Regions from separate parts of the Erwinia tasmaniensis Et1/99 genome, predicted to be linked through region 2. Evidence: predicted binding sites of a transcription regulator. Region 2 holds the regulator's gene; each other region holds the start of a gene.
The links. The regulator LexA, encoded in region 2, represses DNA repair genes until DNA is damaged. The targets are predictions, from matches to a motif close to TNCTGTATGTACATACAGNA.
Positions count from the first base shown of each region.

Region 1: a site for LexA is predicted at 4,192-4,211, ahead of umuD (translesion error-prone DNA polymerase V autoproteolytic subunit). Genes of this name have one in related genera too.
Region 3: a site for LexA is predicted at 3,037-3,056, ahead of ETA_RS11885 (DNA translocase FtsK 4TM domain-containing protein). Genes of this name have one in related genera too.

Region 1 is NC_010694.1:1,650,338-1,657,191, forward strand. Features, by position in the region: gene ETA_RS08380 (AAA family ATPase) at 1-2,363, opposite strand, end outside; gene umuC (translesion error-prone DNA polymerase V subunit UmuC) at 2,490-3,752, opposite strand; gene umuD (translesion error-prone DNA polymerase V autoproteolytic subunit) at 3,755-4,174, opposite strand; gene ETA_RS08395 (SRPBCC family protein) at 4,527-5,042, opposite strand; gene ETA_RS08400 (LysR family transcriptional regulator) at 5,177-6,088, opposite strand; gene ETA_RS08405 (YoaK family protein) at 6,360-6,854, opposite strand, start outside.
Region 2 is NC_010694.1:3,475,168-3,482,021, forward strand. Features, by position in the region: gene dusA (tRNA dihydrouridine(20/20a) synthase DusA) at 1-53, opposite strand, end outside; gene ETA_RS16690 (conjugal transfer protein TraF) at 171-1,403, opposite strand; gene zur (zinc uptake transcriptional repressor Zur) at 1,879-2,388, shown strand; gene ETA_RS16700 (CsbD family protein) at 2,474-2,683, opposite strand; gene lexA (transcriptional repressor LexA) at 3,082-3,690, opposite strand; gene ETA_RS16710 (diacylglycerol kinase) at 3,800-4,165, opposite strand; gene plsB (glycerol-3-phosphate 1-O-acyltransferase PlsB) at 4,294-6,717, shown strand; gene ubiA (4-hydroxybenzoate octaprenyltransferase) at 6,794-6,854, opposite strand, start outside.
Region 3 is NC_010694.1:2,430,281-2,437,134, forward strand. Features, by position in the region: gene ETA_RS11885 (DNA translocase FtsK 4TM domain-containing protein) at 1-2,976, opposite strand, end outside; gene lrp (leucine-responsive transcriptional regulator Lrp) at 3,095-3,589, opposite strand; gene trxB (thioredoxin-disulfide reductase) at 4,119-5,084, shown strand; gene cydD (heme ABC transporter permease/ATP-binding protein CydD) at 5,231-6,854, shown strand, end outside.

The sequences.
Region 1 (6,854 bases), 1.8 Mb from region 2:
CCGAAGCTGAATTGCAGCATATCCTCGTCGCTGATCCCATCCACTGTGATATAACGCCAGAGCAGGGCGTCATCCACCACACCTGCTGCCACACAATTAGCGATAACGCGCCCAAGAGCACTCCGCTCAGGTAGCGGCATAGCAAGCAGCCGCTCCAGTAGTGGGGCAACCAGTATCAAATTTTCTGGCGTGATTGCAGACAGATAAATGCCCAGCCGGTATGCAATTCCATTGCCATCAAGCCATTCCAGTGACAGCACTTCCATCCAGAATGCAATGACGCCTGCGCAATCTTTATTGCTCCATTGCGCAATATGCCAGGCATGCGCCACCATTCCTTCCGCATCGCGCATTATTTTTAAATGGGGAACCAGATATTTAAGCCAGAAGCGATGCCACTCAATTTCACCGGCCGCAGTATAGATTATCTGAAAGACAGCACGGTGCTTTTCACGTAAATCACGTATCAATAACCAGTCTTCATCTTCGGGTAGCTGTCCGGCAAAGGATCCTGCGACCAGGCGTTTGATATGGAAGGGCGTACTACCCGCTAATACCGTTCTAAGCTGTTTTCTGAATTCGCGGCGCTCGCCCAGTGCCAGCTGCGCGACAAAACTACGGATGCTGGGGCGCACAAAAGGAACGGGCGGCAAGCTGTGTATAAACTCATCCAACGTGACGCCATTGCGCATGGCTCCGCTGATGACAAGCACATCCAGCAGAGTTTGATGTCCGAATGTCAGCTTTCCATCCTGGGTTTCCTGCAACACATTAAGACTGCACAGCTTGCGCTGAATATCCTGAGAGGCAGTGAAACGCTGATGTGGTATCACCAGACTGCGCGATTGCAGCATTTCCGCCGCGATCGTTTCTAACGCCACTATTGCCGTATTGCCCAATTCATTGTTGGCACGCACGATAGTGTCAAGATAGCGTTGTGCTAATGCCTGACTGGTCACGACGTTGAAGCTGCCGTCCCGTTGAGCCAGCTCGACAAACAGTGCCAGCTCGCGTGGGTTCCTAATCAGCTCTCGGGTGACAGCATCAATAGCGGCAGTCGCGATCCCCAGCGTATCAAGTAATGGCACTATTTCGCTATCCCAGTCCAGCGGTTGGCACGTTACTTCACTATCCCATTGCCTTGCGGCAATAAGATGGTCGTAATGCCTGTCAAAGTCACGGCAGGCAGTCACAACGGTGACATTGGGAATTGATAGCAGGCGCTCGATCTGGGCAAGAAAATACTGCAGTACCCGATGATCGCGGGCGATGGACAGCACATCCAGAGAATCGATCACCACAATTACCCGGGAGTCTTCAGCCAGCCGGGCGACGTTTTCCACCCATTGCGCAGCCAGACCCTGGGACTGACGCCCTTCAGATGTCGCCAGGTCGGCAAACTCGCGCGACTGGATAAACAGAGGAACGATATCCGAACGCGTTTTTGCCCGTTCTTCCAACGCCTCCTGCAACGCCAGCATCGCACAGGTTTTTCCCGAGCCAGGAAGCCCTGTGAGCAGGATGGATCTGTTTTGAGCGTCAATGGCCGCAAGCAGTTCATCCACGATCGACGCGGAAATACGCTGGCCCGCAATATCCCGCCGCCACGATCTGCCGATGGCAGAGGTGCTGGCAAAAGAGTGACGTATCTCAGCACTATCCATGGGTGGAGCCAGCATTGCACCAGCCTGCTGAATAATTGTCTGCAGGTCGCCTTTGGTCAGACGATGTTGCATAGCGACAGATAAGCTATCGTCATCCATGCGCCCGCCTAATTTATCAAGTTTCACCCACAGGGCATTGAATGCAGCCTCAGGATTGCTCACCAATTGTCGTAAGCGCTGGTGTAGATCTTCATTCATTCGATCCATGTCATCGGTGGCGACAAAATGGGTCCGGCACAAGAATGTAAAAGTGGAAAGGTTGGGGGTAACTTTAGCAAGCTGTGCAGACAAATCCTTATCTACCGCCTGTAGTTCTTTACCTAAACTTTGGCGGTAACTATTTTCATCATGCTGGGTTGAGCTGTGTTCTTTCAGTTTTGCCAGAGCGCCGAAGTTGTTGCGTGAATAGAAGCGGACTTTTACATTTTGATCGCTGGCCAGCAAATGGGCCGCTTTGTCCAATTCGTCTGCAAGATCGGCTATCGTCCAGGCCTTGAAATGGGGTTGATTTTTTTTGCATTGACAAGCGATTCGGGCACCGCCAACTTTGCCAATGACCACATCATCTACTGAGCTGTTTATCGAATCAATTTCAAGCCATTGATAATCTCTATCGGACAATACTTTCAATGCCCAATCAAATGCTACCAGCGTCTGATACCCATCACCACGGCTAGAGCGTATGCCTGCAATACCCATCAATTTTATCCTGTCGGATGGCCTCTATTCACTCATCCGCAATAACGTTAAGTTTTGATTATGATACTCACCTCTTATTGACCGCACCAGACCCTTGAACGATATAGCAGCAGTGACAATCCGGTATCATTTCGCCACGGGAAGGTCGGCATAGCGCGTGGTGTAGGCGGGGGACAGCATCTCCCGCTTCATCGCCCAGGCCTTTTCAATCCCCTGGCCGGCAAACCAAACCTTCCCTTTACCAGAGCGGTTTAAGCCGTCGATGGTTTGCATCAGCGCGGCGCTGTTGGCCCAGACGTGCCGTTCATCAAACAGGTTAAGCTGCGAAACGCCGTTACTGTAGAAATCGGCCAGCATCACGCCGGCTTTCATATAGCGATGGCCGTCTATCCAGATACGCTCCAGCGACTCGGTTGCGGCACGGATAATGTCGCGCGTGTCGTTTGACGGTGTCATCAACTGCGTCGACGCCTGGTTGCCGTAATACACTTCATTGTCTGCATGCGGGCTGGTGCGCACAAACACGCTGATAAAACGGCAGAACTGTCGTTCGCCGCGCAGCTTTTCCGCTGCCCGCTCGGCATAGGCGCAAACCGCCTGATGCACGTCTGAATATTGCGTCAGGCGGCTGCCAAATGAGCGGCTACAGACGATCTGCTGCTTGGTCGGGGCGAACTCTTCCATTTCCAGGCAAGGTTCACCACGCAGTTCACGCACGGTCCTTTCCAGCACCACGTTGAAATGTTTCCTGATCACCCATGGCGAGCTTTCTGCCAGATCGAGTGCGGTCGTTATGCCCATCAGATTAAGCTTTTTACTGATACGCCGGCCTACGCCCCAGACATCTTCCACCGCCACCAGCGCCAGCAGTTTGCGCTGCCGGTCAATATGGGATAAATCGACCACGCCGCCGGTAGCGCGCCATTTTTTTGCCGCGTGATTGGCCAGCTTCGCCAGCGTTTTGGTTTGCGCAATGCCCACGCCAACCGTCAGTCCGGTGTTTTTGAGCACCTGATTGCGCATCTGATGGCCAAAATCCGCCAGAGAAACGCAGTTGCTGACGCCGGACAGATTAACGAAGGCTTCATCGATGGAATAGATCTCAATGGCGGGGGCGATATCGGTCAGCGTTTGCATAACGCGTTCGCTGAGGTCGGCATAAAGTGCGTAATTAGAGCTGAATACGTGAACTTTAGCGGGATATACGGCGTTTTTTATTTTAAAAAAGGGCTCTGCCATTTTTATACCCAGCAACTTTGCCTCCGCAGAACGTGAAATGACACAGCCATCGTTGTTGGAGACCACCACCACCGCCTGTCCGCGCAGATCCGGGCGAAAAACCGTTTCGCAAGAGGTATAAAAGCTGTTCACATCGACCAGGGCAAACATGGTCATTTATGCGACTTAACCGAAAACGTCACCACGCCAAATATTTCCAATTCTTCAGCATTGTGAAACGTCATGGGCGAGTAGCTGTCATTATGCGGAACCAGCTGCAAACTGGGATGCGTGCGCAGTTCCTTGACCGTAAACTCGCCGGCCACGGCGGCAATGACGATATCGCCATGCCGGGCCGAGAGCGAGCGATCGACGACCAGTAAATCGCCGTCGCCAATTCCCGCCCCGGTCATCGACTCGCCGCTCACTTTGATAAAATAGGTGGCTCCGGGATGCGCTATCAACAGCGTATTGAGATCCAGCCTGTCTTCGACATAGTCCTGAGCGGGGCTGGGGAAACCGCAGGGTACGCGTTCCGTAAACAGGGGAAGCGTGCTGGAGTCGTCAATCTCTGTGGGATGAAAAAGCTGCATCATGGATAACCCAACGTTACTGTGTTTTTATACAGTATTACCGAATCTGACTGGCGTTCAACCCTTTTCTAAGAAAATTCTCTGAACCATTTGAAGTTGCGATGAATTTAGCGGTTTACCCTGTTGATGGTGTGAGCAAGACAATAATATGTGCTGGTGGGATGACTTTACAGATGAGTAAACCTTCAACGTTGCCATATCCAGATATATACCTGAAAAACAGATTGGGCAATATCGTCACCAACCACTCTGATCTTGTTTATATCGTGTGGATCACTGATGAATCTGGTCAGTAAAAGTATGGCTCTGACGGTGTCAGCAAGGGCACTCATCACGCCATACCTTAATGTTGTTATCTGACGCCAGCGGCCGCCGCTTCAATCAGGCCATCCAGCCATTCCTGATGGCCGTTGAGCATGGGGTTTGGACGAGTTTTTGCCAGCTGTTTCGCAGGGTTGCCGTTCTGGGTTTCCTGAGTCAGGATACGAACACGATGACCGCTAAGATCTTCCAACAACCACGCATGATGCACATCGAGACGTTCAGCGCTGTTCTCTTCGCCCGACCATCCATGCCACGCCAGACGAGCAGGCCGGCCTTCCGCAGGAGGAATACACTCTACAACCAGAGATTCAACGGGAAACCCGAACGTGCTGAAGTAGAAGCGCACCCCATGTTCCAGTTCGGGGCCTTTATTATCATAAAAGCGCACATCGGCTGAGTTTTTATAATAGTCCGGCCACAGGAATGGCTGACTTAGAAAAGGCCAGACATCATTGACACTCAGACCAGAGACGATCATTTCATTAGAGACAAAATTATCGGTAAAACCAGGAACAAAGCCTTCAGGCCAGTTAATGACGTTCATAAATATCCTCACTTGCGATGATTGATTGTGCTGGATGTGCAGCTACGGTCACAACATTCAACGTGCTGCAAAAATTATCAATCCAAACGAGGTATAAGGCGAATTGTCATTATTTATTATGATAATAAGTTAAGTTATATCACGGCGTGCTGCTGGCTGACTTCCAGGCACAACGTACGGATCCACTGATGAGCGGGATCGCGGTGAGTACGCTCATGCCAGGCCATGCTTTTGCTAAAACCGGGAACGTTCAGAGGCAAAGGGATGATGGCCATGTCGCTATCAGCCGGGACCATACGGCGGGGAACAACGGCAATCATATTGGTCAATCGCAAAATATCGGGTATCACCAGAAAACTATTGACCGACATACCAACTCGCCTTGTTAGCTTCAATTCCGCGAGTGCTTCATCCGTCACACCGCTAAATTTTCCTTCTGTGGAGACCAGAATATGTTCCTGCTCGCAGAACTGTTTTAGCGTAATGTTTTTAATCGCAGCCAGCGGATGGTGGCTGCGTGCCAGGCAGACATAATGTTCCTCATAGAGCGTTCTTCCATGCAGATCGTCGGGTGTCGTCTGCGGTGTTAGCAGAGCCAGATCGACTGCTCCCCGAGACAGCTGCTGATATATTCGCTCACTGTCTACAGACCGCACGGCGATTTTGACACGCGGCGCACGTTGTTTCAGCGCCGCCATCAGCGGTATAACAACGGCCTTAAGCGCATAATCCGTTGCTGCAATGGTATAAGTCAGTTCCGCTATTATCGGTTCAAAATCCAGTGGTTTAAGTAAAATAGCGATGTCCGTGAGGATTTGCTTTACCGGTAAAGCAAGTTCGCTGGCGCGCAGCGTGGCTACCATGCCATGGCTTGTCCGCACAAAAAGGGGATCTCCAAAGTAGTCACGCAAGCGGGTAAGCATTCCGCTGACCGCCGGTTGAGTCAGGGAAAGACGTTGAGCCGCCCGCGTCACGCTACCTTCATCCAGTAACGCATCCAGGGCTTTAAGAAGGTTAAGATCGAGGTTCCTGATATCATTTTTCATAATGTATTAGCCTTCCAGGTATAACAATTCTGATAAAAGCTAAAGTTTGATTAACGCGCTGTCTACAGGGTTTGCGTTTTTAGACAAATATCTCACTACAGCCAGCTGCACCCGTGGCGCACTGCAATACGGGATTTATATCTGTTCAGAAGACGGGATGAATTTAACCCCGGGGCCGGAGAGTGTATGGAAACATTTGACCCGGCGCGGAGTTTACCTTTTTACTGCGGGCCGCCTGACGATGGACCGCGGCGAAAGAAAAGGGGATGAGTCAATAACGCGCAATACGCACGGTCACCACAATTGAGCTGATGGCGATCAGCACCAGGAACCCGCCTACGGCGATCATTGAGCTGAAGCCAAACTGGTTGAATAACAGCAGGCCGGCAATACCTCCGGTCAGAAAGGAGGTAATCGTCACCAGATGAGTGACAAACTGCTGGCATTGGGGGGCCATTGGCTGCGAGCGGTCACGCTGGAACAGCGCGCTTAGCACCGAGCCGAGGGCAATGCCTGCATCCGTTAAGGTACCGGTGACGTGGGTTGAACGCACGCGGCCGTTGGAAAGCTGGGTCGATGTTGCATTATGTATTCCCATCAAAAACCCGAGGAAAACAATTACCTCACGGTTGTTTCTGGTGGCAAAAAAGAACGTTTCAAACGCCGACAGCATCATTAACATGATGCCTTCAGTCAGCAGAATAATGCTGAAGATGGTGCGTATCTTGTTTTTAATCCCCCACAGCCCGGTCAGGCGAGAGGTCAC
Region 2 (6,854 bases):
CAGTCGAGCATCGGGGCAATGGAGAAGCGGTATGCGGGTAATTTTTCGGTTATCAAATGCGCTAACTCTGTAATCAGAAGAGGTATGACGATATTGCGCTCAATGATAACACGGCGGGAAGCGCGGATATAGCGCCGGAAGGAGCTTCCCCCTCCCGGTCACAACGCTCGTTAGAAAGTGAAGTTCAGCTGGGCGACCGCTCCCCAGGTCTTGTCTTTTCCTACCATTCCTGCCAGGTCAAGATGCACTTTCTTATACGGTGAAATCCCGACGCCGCCGGTAAACACGTTGGTGTCATTTGACTTCATATCAGCGCGGTAACCGCCGCGTAGCTGTAACCATTCCAGCAGGCGGTACTCGGCACCAATACCGGCATACTGGCTGTCCTGCTGGATTTTGAAACGTTTAGTGGGCGTCAAGTCAATATCCAGAGCGGTAGTTAGACGTTCAGTATGGAAGGAAACACCGGAGGTCACCAGTGGACGGATCTGGTAAGTATCCCGATAGCCGTTGACCTCTTTGGTATCAAGGTTGTGCGCAATCAGGTTCTGTCCACTCAGGCCCAACGTCCAGTTGTCACCCAGATCGGTCGCTGCGCCAAGATCGAGGTTAAAATCGGTATGGGTGTTTTTATATTTGTCGTTGGTCAGATCCGATCTTTTATAGCTATAAACCGAAGCGCTGTAATTGTACAACGTGGTTTTTTGTAGCTTCGGCGTCACGCCAAATGAAAACGGATGGCCGCCAATATCGAACTCATGTGCCATCGCGATACCAAAATCATAAACGATTGCGGCGCGCCCCAGCCCGGTGGAAGTCAGCTTATCCTGGAAAGAGGGAAATGCCGTCGCGTTGGCAATGCCCTGTAGCAGGTCGATATCGTGCTGGCTAATATTGCTGGTGCCATAGGCGGTGCCATAGGCTTTAGTCACAAAGGCAAACGGCAGCCTGTCGTTGGGAACCGTAACCGCGAGCGCAGCACCGGCCTGGCCCCAGGCCTTATCGCCACGGATATCACGCAGCCGGTTAGCGAGGTCGCCGCTGGCGGCGCGCAGACGAGGAATATCTGCAAAGGTGAAGTTATCCAGCATGCTTTTGTAACGATCGACGGTATCCGCAATGTCGTCGACCTTATCAACCAGTTTGTCTTTATCACTTATCTGCGCGCCAACCGCAGGCAGAATAATACTGATTTCGTCCTGCGGTTGTGATTTGGTCATGAGCGCCGGGTTAGCCAACACCGCAGAACCATAGGTAGAAGAAGCCACGCCAGTTCCACCCATTGCATCATTGCGGGCATCATAATAGTGACCGGCCGCCATCGCGCCCGGCGAAACAAATAAGAGAGCAGGTAACACTACTGGTGGTGAAAACCAAAATAATTTATTGAATTTGTTGATCATCTTATCTTAACCCACTTTAGAAATGAAAACGCGTATGCCAAATATGCACAAGGCTTTTAAGCCGTGATAATGGACATAAAGGCGACAATTCATTGCTGTGAATTAAGTGAATATGAGTGGGCTGATTAGTTCATTGTTCTTTTTAATAATCTGCTATAAAGCTTACCGTTAAGCTCCAGGTAACCTTTTTAGTGCCAATCATTTCCAGACCCTGTGTCAAGAAATATCAAGATAATCAGGGTATGTAAATACGTTTTGGCATATTAAATCAATGACACAACTTAAAATAGCACTAAGAAAAATCACATAACATCATTAAATTCAGTTGATTAAACCGCGATCTGCCGGAAAACATTTTCGGGTTGACCGTATTGCAAAACGGATCAGTTTGGCCCTGATGAATAGCAAACTCGGCGTTTTATGACAGGTGTGATAAAATAACATCCTGATTCTGGCCTGATGAGGAACTAGAAATATGACCAGCGCTGAAAAAATTCTGACGCAGGCGGAAATTATTTGTCAACAACGCAGCGTGCGCCTGACGCCCCAGCGTCTCGAGGTTCTGCGTCTGATGAGCCAACATAACGGGGCGATCAGCGCTTACGATTTGCTGGATTTATTGCGCGTTTCCGAGCCTCAGGCGAAGCCTCCCACCGTCTATCGCGCCCTGGACTTCCTGCTGGAGCAGGGCTTTATACATCGCGTAGAGTCGACCAACAGTTACGTGGTCTGCCATCACTTCGAGCAGCCTTCCCATACGTCGGCGATGCTAATATGCGATCGTTGTGGTCAGGTCACGGAACAACCTGCAGAGGGGGTGGAAGATATTCTGAAATCGCTGGCCCTCAAATCAGGTTTTACCCTGGGCCACAGCGTGATTGAAGCGCATGGTTTTTGCCGGCCGTGCGAAGAAATTGAAACCTGCACGCATCAGGGTGCCTGCCATCACGATCACAGCGTGCAGACGAAAAAACGCGGACGATAGGCGAAGTCTGACAGACTAAGACGCGAGCTGGAGGCACTCTCCTTGTGCCGCAATCGGGAGCTTTTTGCGCGTTAACAGCCGCTGGTTACCAGCGGTGGTCGTGACCGGATTCCCAGTCGCTTAGCTCTTTCTCGGCCCGATCCTTTTCATAGCCATAACGTTCCTGAATCTTGCCCACTAGCTGATCGCGCTTACCTTCAACGACCGTCAGGTCGTCATCGGTCAGTTTGCCCCATTGCTCTTTAACTTTACCTTTAAACTGCTTCCAGTTACCGCCGGCTTCGTGTTTATTCATAAAATGTATCCTCTACTCGGGGTTAAACAGCTTGTTAACTTCATCTTTCGGCTTTTAGGTAGATAATTATCTGGGAAAAAACCTGACACAGAGATAATTGTAGTAGAGGAATAGCGTTGCGATAGTAAACATACTCGGCGGCGGGGAAAGTAGCGGGAAAAAGAAATGAAAATCAATAAAATAGACAGAATTCAGCTTAAGTAATGAAATGTGTCAATAGGACTAACCGGCTTCCGTTACATCACTACGTCACCGGCCTTGTCATAGCATCATAACGGCAGCTGGGATGGATATGTTGAGCAGGGCCTTGCCGCAACGCGAAATCTATTGGGCCCGTTTTGCGTATTCAGTGAGCACGCGCTGCGGGCGCAACGCGCATTATTCGTTCGTATCGATATTTACAGCCAGTTGCCGTTACGGATAACGCCGACTGCAAGCCCCTCAATGGTCAGGGTCTGCTGACGCAGGTCGACGACGATTGGCTGAAAATCAGGATTTTCCGGCAGTAACTCTACCATATTGCCATTCTTTTTTAGTCGCTTAACCGTGACTTCATCATCAATACGCGCGACGACAACCTGACCGTTACGCACATCTTCTGTTTTGTGCACCGCCAGCAGGTCTCCATCCATAATACCGATGTTTTTCATTGACATACCGCTAACGCGCAGCAGAAAATCCGCGCCGGGCTTAAACAAACCGGGATCGACCTGGTAGTGTCCTTCGATATGTTGTTCTGCAAGCAGCGGCTCACCTGCCGCTACGCGGCCGATTAACGGAAGCCCACTCTCGTCTTCCATCATCAGGCGAATGCCGCGTGATGCACCGGACACAATCTCAATCACGCCTTTACGCGCCAGCGCCTTAAGGTGCTCTTCAGCCGCATTCGGGGAACGGAAACCGAGCTGCGCGGCAATCTCTGCCCGTGTTGGGGGCATACCGGTTTGATTAATGTGGTCGCGAATCAGGTCATAAACCTGCTGCTGCCTTGCCGTTAGTGCTTTCATCCCGCCCCCTGGTTGTTTATACAGTCGACTGTGAGTATATACAGGTATTTCTATATTGAAAACCTAAAGTTGGACGAAATTCAGGTTGTTGTAATTTATGAGTCCCTCATCACGAATGGGGCACCAGCAGCATGATCCAGACAAATACCGCCAGCAGAATGCTCAACAACACGGCGGCAGAACCCATATCTTTTGCCCGTCCAGCAAGGGGATGAATTTCGCTGCCAATACGGTCAACAACCGCTTCGATGGCGCTGTTCAGAATTTCGACGATGATAACCATCACTACAGTACCAATCAGCAGTACGCGAGTCACCGCGTCAACATCAAGCAAAGCGGCAATAAAAATGGCGATCGTCACCGCTACGGTTTCCTGACGAAAGGCCGCTTCATGTCGCCATGCGGCGCGCAAACCTTTCCACGAATATCCAGCGGCCTTGATAATTCGCGTCAATCCGGTGGCATTATTTGCCATAATGGCGAAGTCCCTTAAAAAGTTTAATGTCAATGGCGGGGTGTAGCGGGTTTCGTAACATCACAGATTCCGCAGATGCTTTCTGGTATGCTTGCATCGCTTTGCTAACAAGAGGCTTCATATTATCTATGTCAGGTTGGCGTAATTTATATTATAACTTATTGAATTTACCGGTTAAATTACTGGTAAAAAGTAAAGCAATTCCGGCAGAACCGGTTGCTGAACTTGGGCTTGATACGTCGCGCCCTATTATGTATGTACTGCCTTATGATTCAAAGGCCGATCTTCTTGCGCTGCGCGAGCAGTGCCGCAAACAGGACCTGCCCGATCCGCTGGAACCGCTGGAGATCGACGGCAATCTGTTGCCACGTCACGTCTTTATCCATGATGGCCCACGCGTGTTTCCCTATTTTGTTCCGAATCTGGAGTCGGTTAAGCTGTTCCATGACTACCTGGATCTGCACCGCAACAATCCGGATCTTGATGTCCAGATGGTGCCGGTCTCGGTCATGTTTGGACGTGCTCCAGGCCGCGAAGTTCAGGGCGACGAGCAGCCGCATCTGCGCGTGCTGAACGGCATCCAAAAATTCTTTGCCGTGCTGTGGTTAGGTCGTGACAGCTTCGTGCGTTTTTCACCAATGGTGTCGCTACGCCACATGGCAACAGAACACGGCACCGACAAAACTATTGCCCAGAAGCTGGCTCGCGTGGCGCGCATGCACTTTGCCCGTCAGCGCCTGGCGGCGGTCGGGCCGCGTCTGCCGGTACGTCAGGATCTGTTCAATAAGCTGTTACAGTCGAAGGCCATCGCGAAAGCGGTAGAGGACGAGGCGCGCAGCAAGAAAATTTCCCACGAAAAAGCGCAGCAGAATGCGATTGAGCTGATGGAGGAAGTCGCTGCCGATTTCTCTTACGAAGCGATTCGCCTGACCGATCGCATCATGGGTTGGACCTGGAGCAAACTCTACCAGGGGATCAACGTTAACGGCGGTGAGCGCGTGCGTCAGCTGGCACAGGACGGTCACGAAATTGTTTACGTGCCCTGTCACCGCAGTCACATGGATTACCTGCTGCTCTCTTACGTGCTCTATCATCAGGGCCTGGTACCGCCGCATATTGCCGCCGGGATTAACCTGAACTTTTGGCCTGCCGGGCCGATCTTCCGTCGCCTCGGCGCGTTCTTTATTCGCCGCACTTTTAAGGGTAACAAACTCTATTCGACGGTGTTCCGGGAATATCTCGGCGAGCTGTTCACCCGTGGTTATTCTGTTGAATACTTTGTTGAAGGTGGGCGTTCACGTACCGGCCGCCTGCTGGAGCCGAAAACCGGCACCCTGTCGATGACCATTCAGGCGATGCTGCGCGGCGGCAATCGCCCTATCACCCTGGTGCCGATCTATATCGGTTACGAGCACGTGATGGAGGTCGGAACCTACGCCAAAGAGCTGCGCGGAGCGACCAAAGAAAAAGAAGGCTTTATGTCGATGGTACGCGGGCTACGTAAGCTGCGTAACCTCGGCCAGGGGTATGTTAACTTTGGAGAACCGCTCCCGCTGGTCAACTACCTTAACCAGCAGGTGCCGGAGTGGCGTGAGGCCATCGACCCGATCGAATCCCAACGTCCGGCATGGCTAACCCCGGCGGTTAACGATATTGCACAGCAGGTGATGGTGCGCATTAATAACGCCGGGGCGGCAAATGCCATGAACCTGTGTGTTACCGCGCTGCTGGCCTCACGCCAGCGCTCCATGACGCGCGAAAAGCTTATCGAGCAGCTTGACTGCTACGTACAGCTGCTGCGCAACGTACCTTACTCATCCGACGCTACGGTGCCAGACATGACGCCAGAGGCGCTGCTGGAACACGCGCTCGGCATGAATAAGTTTGAGCTGGAGCAGGACAGCATCGGTGAGATCGTTATCCTGCCGCGCGAGCAGGCGGTGCTGATGACCTATTACCGCAATAATATTCACCATATGCTGGTGATGCCATCGCTGATCGCCGCCATTCTGACGCAGCACCGCGAGGTGAGCCGTAGCGAACTGCTGCGCCAGGTCAGCGTGATTTATCCTATGCTCAAGAGCGAGCTGTTCCTGCGCTGGGAGGAGCACGAGCTGCCTGACTTGCTGGACGCGCTGGTTGCCGAGATGGCTCGCCAGGGGCTATTGATAGCGGAAGAGAAGAGCCTGCACCTGAGCGCCGGACGTTTCCACACTCTGCAACTGCTGGCCGCAGGCGTGCGGGAGACCCTACAGCGGTACGCCATTACCTTCTCGATCCTCACTGCCAACCCAACGATTAACCGTGGCACGCTAGAGAAAGAGAGCCGAACCATGGCCCAGCGCCTGTCGGTGCTGCACGGCATTAACGCCCCTGAGTTTTTCGACAAAGCGGTATTTACCTCTCTGGCGCTGACCCTGCGTGATGAAGGCTATATCAGCGATTCTGACGATGCGCAGGTTGAGCGTACCGGCCAGGTTTATCAGCTGCTGGCCGATCTGGTGACCCAGGATGTGAGAATGACTATCGAGAGTGCCGTCGGGCACGAGTGATGGAATACGACGGTCGGGTCGGGCAGACGGTCCGACCCGATATATCAGAGCCGATGGTTTTCCATCGGCTTTTTTTTCACCAGATACCCAGCGCCACGCCAATAAACAGCACCAGACCTACCCAGTTGTTATTAAGA
Region 3 (6,854 bases), 1.0 Mb from region 2:
GGCCAGGCGGGCGATCAGCTCTTCCACCTTTTTACCCACGGTCATGATCAGGTCGGCGAACTCATCGACCATGACCACGATATACGGCTCTTTCTCCAGCACTGGCGGATCCATATCCATGCTGTCGGTGGGTTTCCAGAACGGATCGGGGATTGGACGGCCCATCGCCTCCGCCATATCCACCTTTTCGTTGTAGCCAGCGATATTTCGCACGCCCAAAGCCGACATCAGTTTATAACGGCGTTCCATTTCAACCACGCACCAGCGCAGCGCGTTTGCCGCATCCTTCATGTCGGTAACCACATCAGTTAACAGATGCGGAATACCTTCATACACCGACAGTTCAAGCATTTTCGGATCGATCATGATAAAGCGCACTTCTTTCGGCGTGGCTTTATACAGGATGCTCAGGATCATGGCATTCACGCCCACCGACTTGCCGGAACCCGTGGTACCTGCGACAAGCAGATGAGGCATTTTGCCGAGATCGGCAACTACCGGATCGCCTGAAATATCCTTGCCCAGCACGATTGACAGCGGCGAGGGGTTATCACGAAATGCAGGGCAGTCCAACACTTCACGTAGATAGACCGTTTGACGATGCACGTTGGGGAGTTCCAGCCCGACATAAGGTCGGCCGGGGATCACCTCCACGATACGTACCGCCACCGCTGACAATGAACGCGCCAGATCGCGCGACAGATTAGAGATACGCGCAGCTTTCACTCCGGGCGCTAAATCCAGTTCGAAACGCGTGATGACCGGGCCGGGCGAATAGCCTACCACCTCAGCTTTAACCCGATAATCGGCGAGTCGGGCTTCAATGAGACGGGCGGTCTGTTCAAGCGCAAACTGGTCGACCGGCTCTGTTTCTGACGGTGGCGACGCCAGCAGGTCGAGAGTAGGCAACGGCGTGGTTGGCCTGTGTGTTGGCTGCTCATGACGCATCAGGAACGGATGGATCAAGCTGTCCATGTCCGGCTCCTGCGGTTTAGCCGACGGCACGCCTGCTGGAGGAACCGCTTCAGGCGTTTTATCAGCCGGCGGCTGCTGCCAGGTCGGGGCCGCAGAGTGCGCCGTTTCGGCGGCCGGCGGCTGCTGCCAGGTTGGGGCCGCAGAGTGCACCGTTTCGGCGACTGGCGGCTGCTGCCAGGTCGGGGCCGCAGAATGCACCGTTTCGGCGACTGGCGGCTGCTGCCAGGTCGGGGCCGCAGAGTGCGCCGTTTCGGCGACTGGCGGCTGCTGCCAGGTCGGGGCCGCAGAATGCGCCGTTTCGGCGACTGGCGACGGCGCAGGCTCGACGTCATGCAGGGTAAACAGCGGCTCGCTCGGGCCTTCCTCTACCAAATCATCCATTGGAGAGAAATCGAATGCGCCACGCGTATCCAGCATAAAGGCCGGCCCGTCGTTTTTAACTTCAGGCCTGGCCTCGGGGGCATAACGCTGCTGCTGCTGCGCGGCGAACTGATTCGCCAGCTCGGCCTGTTCCAGGGCTTCTTCATCTTCCGTAGCCTTATTGCCACCGCTATGCTGCTGGTCGAAAAAGGCGGCATGCTCAGTCACGTCCGGCTGAGCAGGAACCTGTCGTTGAACGTCGGCCGGTTGCTGCGTCTGAAGCTGCTCCTGCTCTTTTGCTTTTTCTTCGGCCATACGCTGTGAAGGAAGCTTGATACCGTAGGAAGCCAGTTCACGCCGCGTTGGCAGCTTCACAGGCTTAGGTCGGGGCAATTCCGGGCCAATACCCTGCTTAACCTGGCGATTCACATCGTCAACGCTGGTCGCACTAAAACCAGGCATAAATGGCGCGTTGCCAGCGGCGGACTGCGCTACAGCACCCAACGCAGCACCGGTGGCAGCGGCCGCTACCGAAGCAGGGTGAGAAGCGTGCGCTGTGGAGAAATCAAACGGCGAAGCCGTTGATGTCTCCCGCCAGTTGCCCCTCTGCGGGCCTGCATCTTCTTCATCAAGCGGCACGGAAGGCGCTGGCGTCTGTTCTTCGGGTGGCATTTCAAAGCGATAAAGCGGCGGATCAATCCGTTCATCGGCTGGTGTCACCACAGCCTGTTCTGTCGCCGCCTGCTGGCCGATCTCGACAGAAGCCGTTTCCGCAGGCTTAACAGCGGCAGCGGCAGCGGCAGGTACGGTCTGTTGGTCAGCCGTCGCCTCACCGCCAGCCTGCGCCGTGGATTTTGCTGAGGCTGCGCCGTTCCCCTCGTGGCTTACTTTATCCAGCGCGGCCTTTGGCTTAGAAAGAAGAACATCGTCAGCATGCGCGGAGTTGTCATGCCGGGACGTTAGCGCACTTTCGTCCTGATTGTCGTCACTATCCTGTTCTTCGTACTGCCATGACTCGTCACCGCGCGAACGGTTACTGGCAAAGGTGAGCACGCCCATCACCATCGCACCAATTTTTTCAGCGATAGTGAGCCAGGACCAGCCGGTATAAAGCGTCAGCCCAGCAGCCCAGACACATAGCAGGGTCAGCGTGGCGGCTGAACCGCTTAAATACGGAGCCATAGCGCTGCTTAACAGGCTACCAATCACCCCGCCAGAGGCGAAGTACCAGATGTCATCAGCACTGAGTGCGGCTAAACCGCAGGATGTGACAACCAGCGCCAGCACGCCGATCAGGCGCAGGGCAACGGCAAAATAATCGATATACTCCTGGGAATGGCGCTGCCGGAAAGTGATCCAGCACAGTCCCAGAATCACCGCTGGAATGGCATAGGCCATGACGCCAAACATGAAGAATAGCGTGTCGGCGAGCCAGGCGGCCACTCCCCCCCCTATATTATGGATAGGTTCATGCCAGGCCGTTTGTGACCAGCTGGGATCGGAAGGATTGAAACTCACCAGCGCCACCATCAAATACACGGCGAATAGAGCAACAATAATCAATGATGCCTCAAGCAGGCGATGCCCACCGCTTAAGGGTTGTAACGTGACGTCTTTATCTTCTGAGTATTCCTGGCTCAAGAGTATCTCCAGGTGCCTGTAAACTATGAAGGAAACAGCGCCGGGCATGCCCGACGCTTGACCTGTATGAATTCACAGGAGTGTAGCGAAAACTACCAGGTTTTGCACCTGCCCTGTGTTACCGAGTTTTAATCACTAACCGGTTACTTTGTTTTACTTCTTCCATGACCACATAGGTGCGGGTATCGTTCACGCCCGGCAGGCGTAGCAAGGTTTCACCGAGCAGTTTGCGATAGGCCGACATGTCCGGTACGCGGGTTTTTAATAAATAGTCGAAATCGCCTGAAACAAGATGACACTCTTGAGTTTCCTCAAGTTTTTGCACGGCGGCGTTAAATTGTTCAAATACGTCCGGCGCACCGCGATTCAGAGTAATCTCAACGAATACCAGTAATGACGCGTCAAGATAATGCGGATTGAGCTGCGCGGTATAGCCAAGAATAAAGCCCTGTCGCTCCAGACGGCGTACACGCTCCAGGCACGGTGTGGGTGATAAGCCAACGCGTTTGGATAGTTCGACATTAGAAATACGGCCATCTTTCTGCAGTTCATTTAAGATATTGCGATCGATTCTATCCAGATCTTTACCCGGTCGTTTTTTATTTTCTACCATCGTTAATGTCTCTCATATACTTCTTCCCTATACCTGCCAAAGCCTGAACGACATCCACGTAACAGGTTTGATCATAAGTAGAAGACATATAGCCTGTGCGTGACTGAACGCTTTATCCGCATGACGCATGTTGTCTGTCCACACCATGCGTCATTCCAAATAACAGACTGAGCTTATTCGACCCTAAGCGTAAAGGCCGGGCGTAAACCTGACTTTTACCACCGAATACTCTCTGCTTCCCATAATGTTTTCGCAAAAGCGCAGCCGATTGTCAAAGCAAAACAAAAAAAATCAGTACAACATGCCAAACGAGCCGCTGTCTGTCTGTTTTAAATGAGAATTTCACAACTAATTCGCTGCCATCCAAAAAGGCGGACGATCTTTTTTTAGCCCGTGTCTGGCCTGCTTCTGCGGTTGATTGGCGCAAGCTTTTTCATTAATTGTTAACAAAATCGCAGAATGCTTTTTTTGCCTCGTCAAATTCCCTACAATCCTCATATCTGTTTGCCAGTTAAATAATGAGGGTCTCATGAGCACGGCTAAACACAGTAAGTTACTGATATTGGGTTCCGGCCCCGCTGGGTACACCGCTGCCGTCTATGCAGCTCGCGCTAACCTGAATCCGGTACTGATCACCGGATTAGAAAAAGGGGGCCAGCTCACCACAACGACCGACGTCGAAAACTGGCCGGGCGATGCGCACGATCTAACGGGCCCACTGCTGATGGAGCGTATGCAGGAACATGCGCTGAAATTTAATACCGAGATAATCTTCGATCATATCCACAGCGTCGATTTGCAAAACCGCCCTTTTCGCCTGATCGGTGACGAAGGTGAGTACACCGCCGATGCGCTGATTATCGCTACCGGCGCGTCAGCACGCTATCTCGGCCTGCCTTCAGAAGAAGAGTTCAAAGGACGTGGCGTTTCCGCCTGCGCCACCTGTGACGGCTTCTTCTATCGCAATCAGAAAGTTGCGGTGATCGGTGGGGGGAATACGGCGGTAGAAGAAGCGCTATACCTTGCCAACATCGCGGCTGAAGTCCATTTGATCCATCGTCGCGACAGCTTCCGCGCAGAGAAAATCCTGATCGATCGCCTGAATGAAAAGGTGAAAAACGGCAACATCGTGCTGCACACCGACCACACGCTGGACGAAGTGCTGGGCGATCAGATGGGCGTAAGCGCCCTGCGCCTGCGTTCCACTAAAGATGACCGGAGCAAAGACCTCGCCGTTGCCGGTTTGTTCGTCGCCATCGGACACAGCCCGAATACGGCTATTTTTGACGGTCAGCTGGCGTTGGAAAACGGTTATATCAAGGTGCAGTCAGGCACTCACGGTAACGCGACGCAAACCAGTATCCCTGGCGTGTTCGCCGCAGGGGATGTCATGGACCACATTTATCGCCAGGCCATTACCTCTGCCGGTACGGGCTGTATGGCGGCGCTTGATGCTGAACGCTACCTTGACGGTCTGGTTAAAAATAATCAGTAAGTTGTTAAAACTCTGAGCGAATTACACCCAAGGCGACGAGCAATTGTCGCCTTTTTACCCTCCGCGTTGTACCATCCCCTGGCTTTATATCAACCTTTCCAGGCTTTTGCCTGTCTACTGTTTACGTCAGGGCAATACGGCAACAGATGAACAAAACACGGCAACAACTTCTCACCCGCTGGCTAAAGAGTCAGAGCGTGCACGGCCAGCTTTGGCTGCGTCTCTCATTTCTGCTAGGTATTTTGAGCACTCTGTTGATCCTTGCTCAGGCCTGGCTATTGGCCACGCTGTTGCAGGCTCTGCTGGTTGACCAGCAGCCGCGTAACGGCCTGCTGGCCTACTTCTACATGCTGCTGGCCTGCTTCGCCGGGCGCGCGCTGCTGGCATGGCTGCGTGAAAAGGTAGGTTTCAAAACCGGTCAGGCCATCCGCCAGGCGCTGCGCAAGCAGGTACTGGATCGCCTTGCGCATCTTGGCCCGGCCTGGATTCAGGGCAAACCGGCCGGAAGTTGGGCCACGCTCCTGATGGAGCAGATCGAAGATATGCAGGATTATTATGGCCGCTATCTGCCTCAAATGATGCTCGCCGGGGCGATCCCGCTAATGGTACTGCTGGTGCTGCTTCCGGTGAACTGGGTCGCCTCCTTGATGTTATTGGCGACTGCCCCGCTTATTCCGCTGTTTATGGCCATGGTAGGTATGGGCGCCGCTGATGCAAACCGCCGCAATTTTCTGGCCCTGTCTCGTCTTAGCGGACAGTTCCTCGACCGCCTGCGCGGGCTGGATACGCTGCGTCTGTTTCATCGGGCCAGGGCGGAAACGGCCACCATCGCTAGCGCTTCGGAGCAGTTCCGTCTGCGCACTATGGAAGTTCTGCGAATGGCGTTTCTCTCTTCGGCGGTGCTGGAATTTTTTGCTTCAATTTCCATTGCGCTGATCGCCGTCTATTTTGGCTTCTCCTATCTTGGCATCTTTGATTTCGGTCACTACAACGGCCCGGTTACGCTGTTTGCAGGCTTCCTGGTGCTGATCCTCGCCCCAGAGTTTTATCAACCGCTGCGCGATCTTGGTACCTTTTACCATGCTAAAGCGCAGGCCGTTGGCGCAGCCGACGTGCTGCAAACCTTCCTTGAAGAGAGTGAAACGGCCGCGGTACAGCGAGGGGAGTTAACGCCACGGTTGGAAGACGGTTTTAGCCTGGTGGCCACCGACCTGACGATATTGACCGCAGACGGGCAGCAGCTGGCAGGCCCGCTGAACTTCACGTTGCGCGCCGGGCAGCGTGTCGCGCTGGTCGGACAAAGTGGTGCTGGCAAAACCTCATTAATCAATCTGCTACTCGGTAACCTGCCCTACCAGGGTTCACTACTGATTGATGGCACGGAGCTGCGCGATATCGCTCTGCCCCACTGGCAGCAGCAGCTCGCCTGGGTGGGGCAAAACCCGCATCTGCCGGCGGCAACCGTGCGGCAGAATATACTGCCCGGCGTCAGTTATGATGAGTCGCGTCTGGAGCAGGTGCTTGAGCTCGCAGGGGTAAACGAGTTTCTGCCACGATTGCCCGCAGGCCTTGATAGTGACACCGGAGATCAGGCCGCTACGCTGTCGGTCGGCCAGGCACAGCGCGTAGCCGTTGCGCGAGCGCTGATGAAGCCCTGCCAGCTACTGCTACTGGATGAACCCGATGCCAGCCTGGATGCGCACAGCGAGCAGCACGTTAACCGCGCGCTGCTGAAGGCATCTAAAGCACAAACGACGTTGCTTATCACCC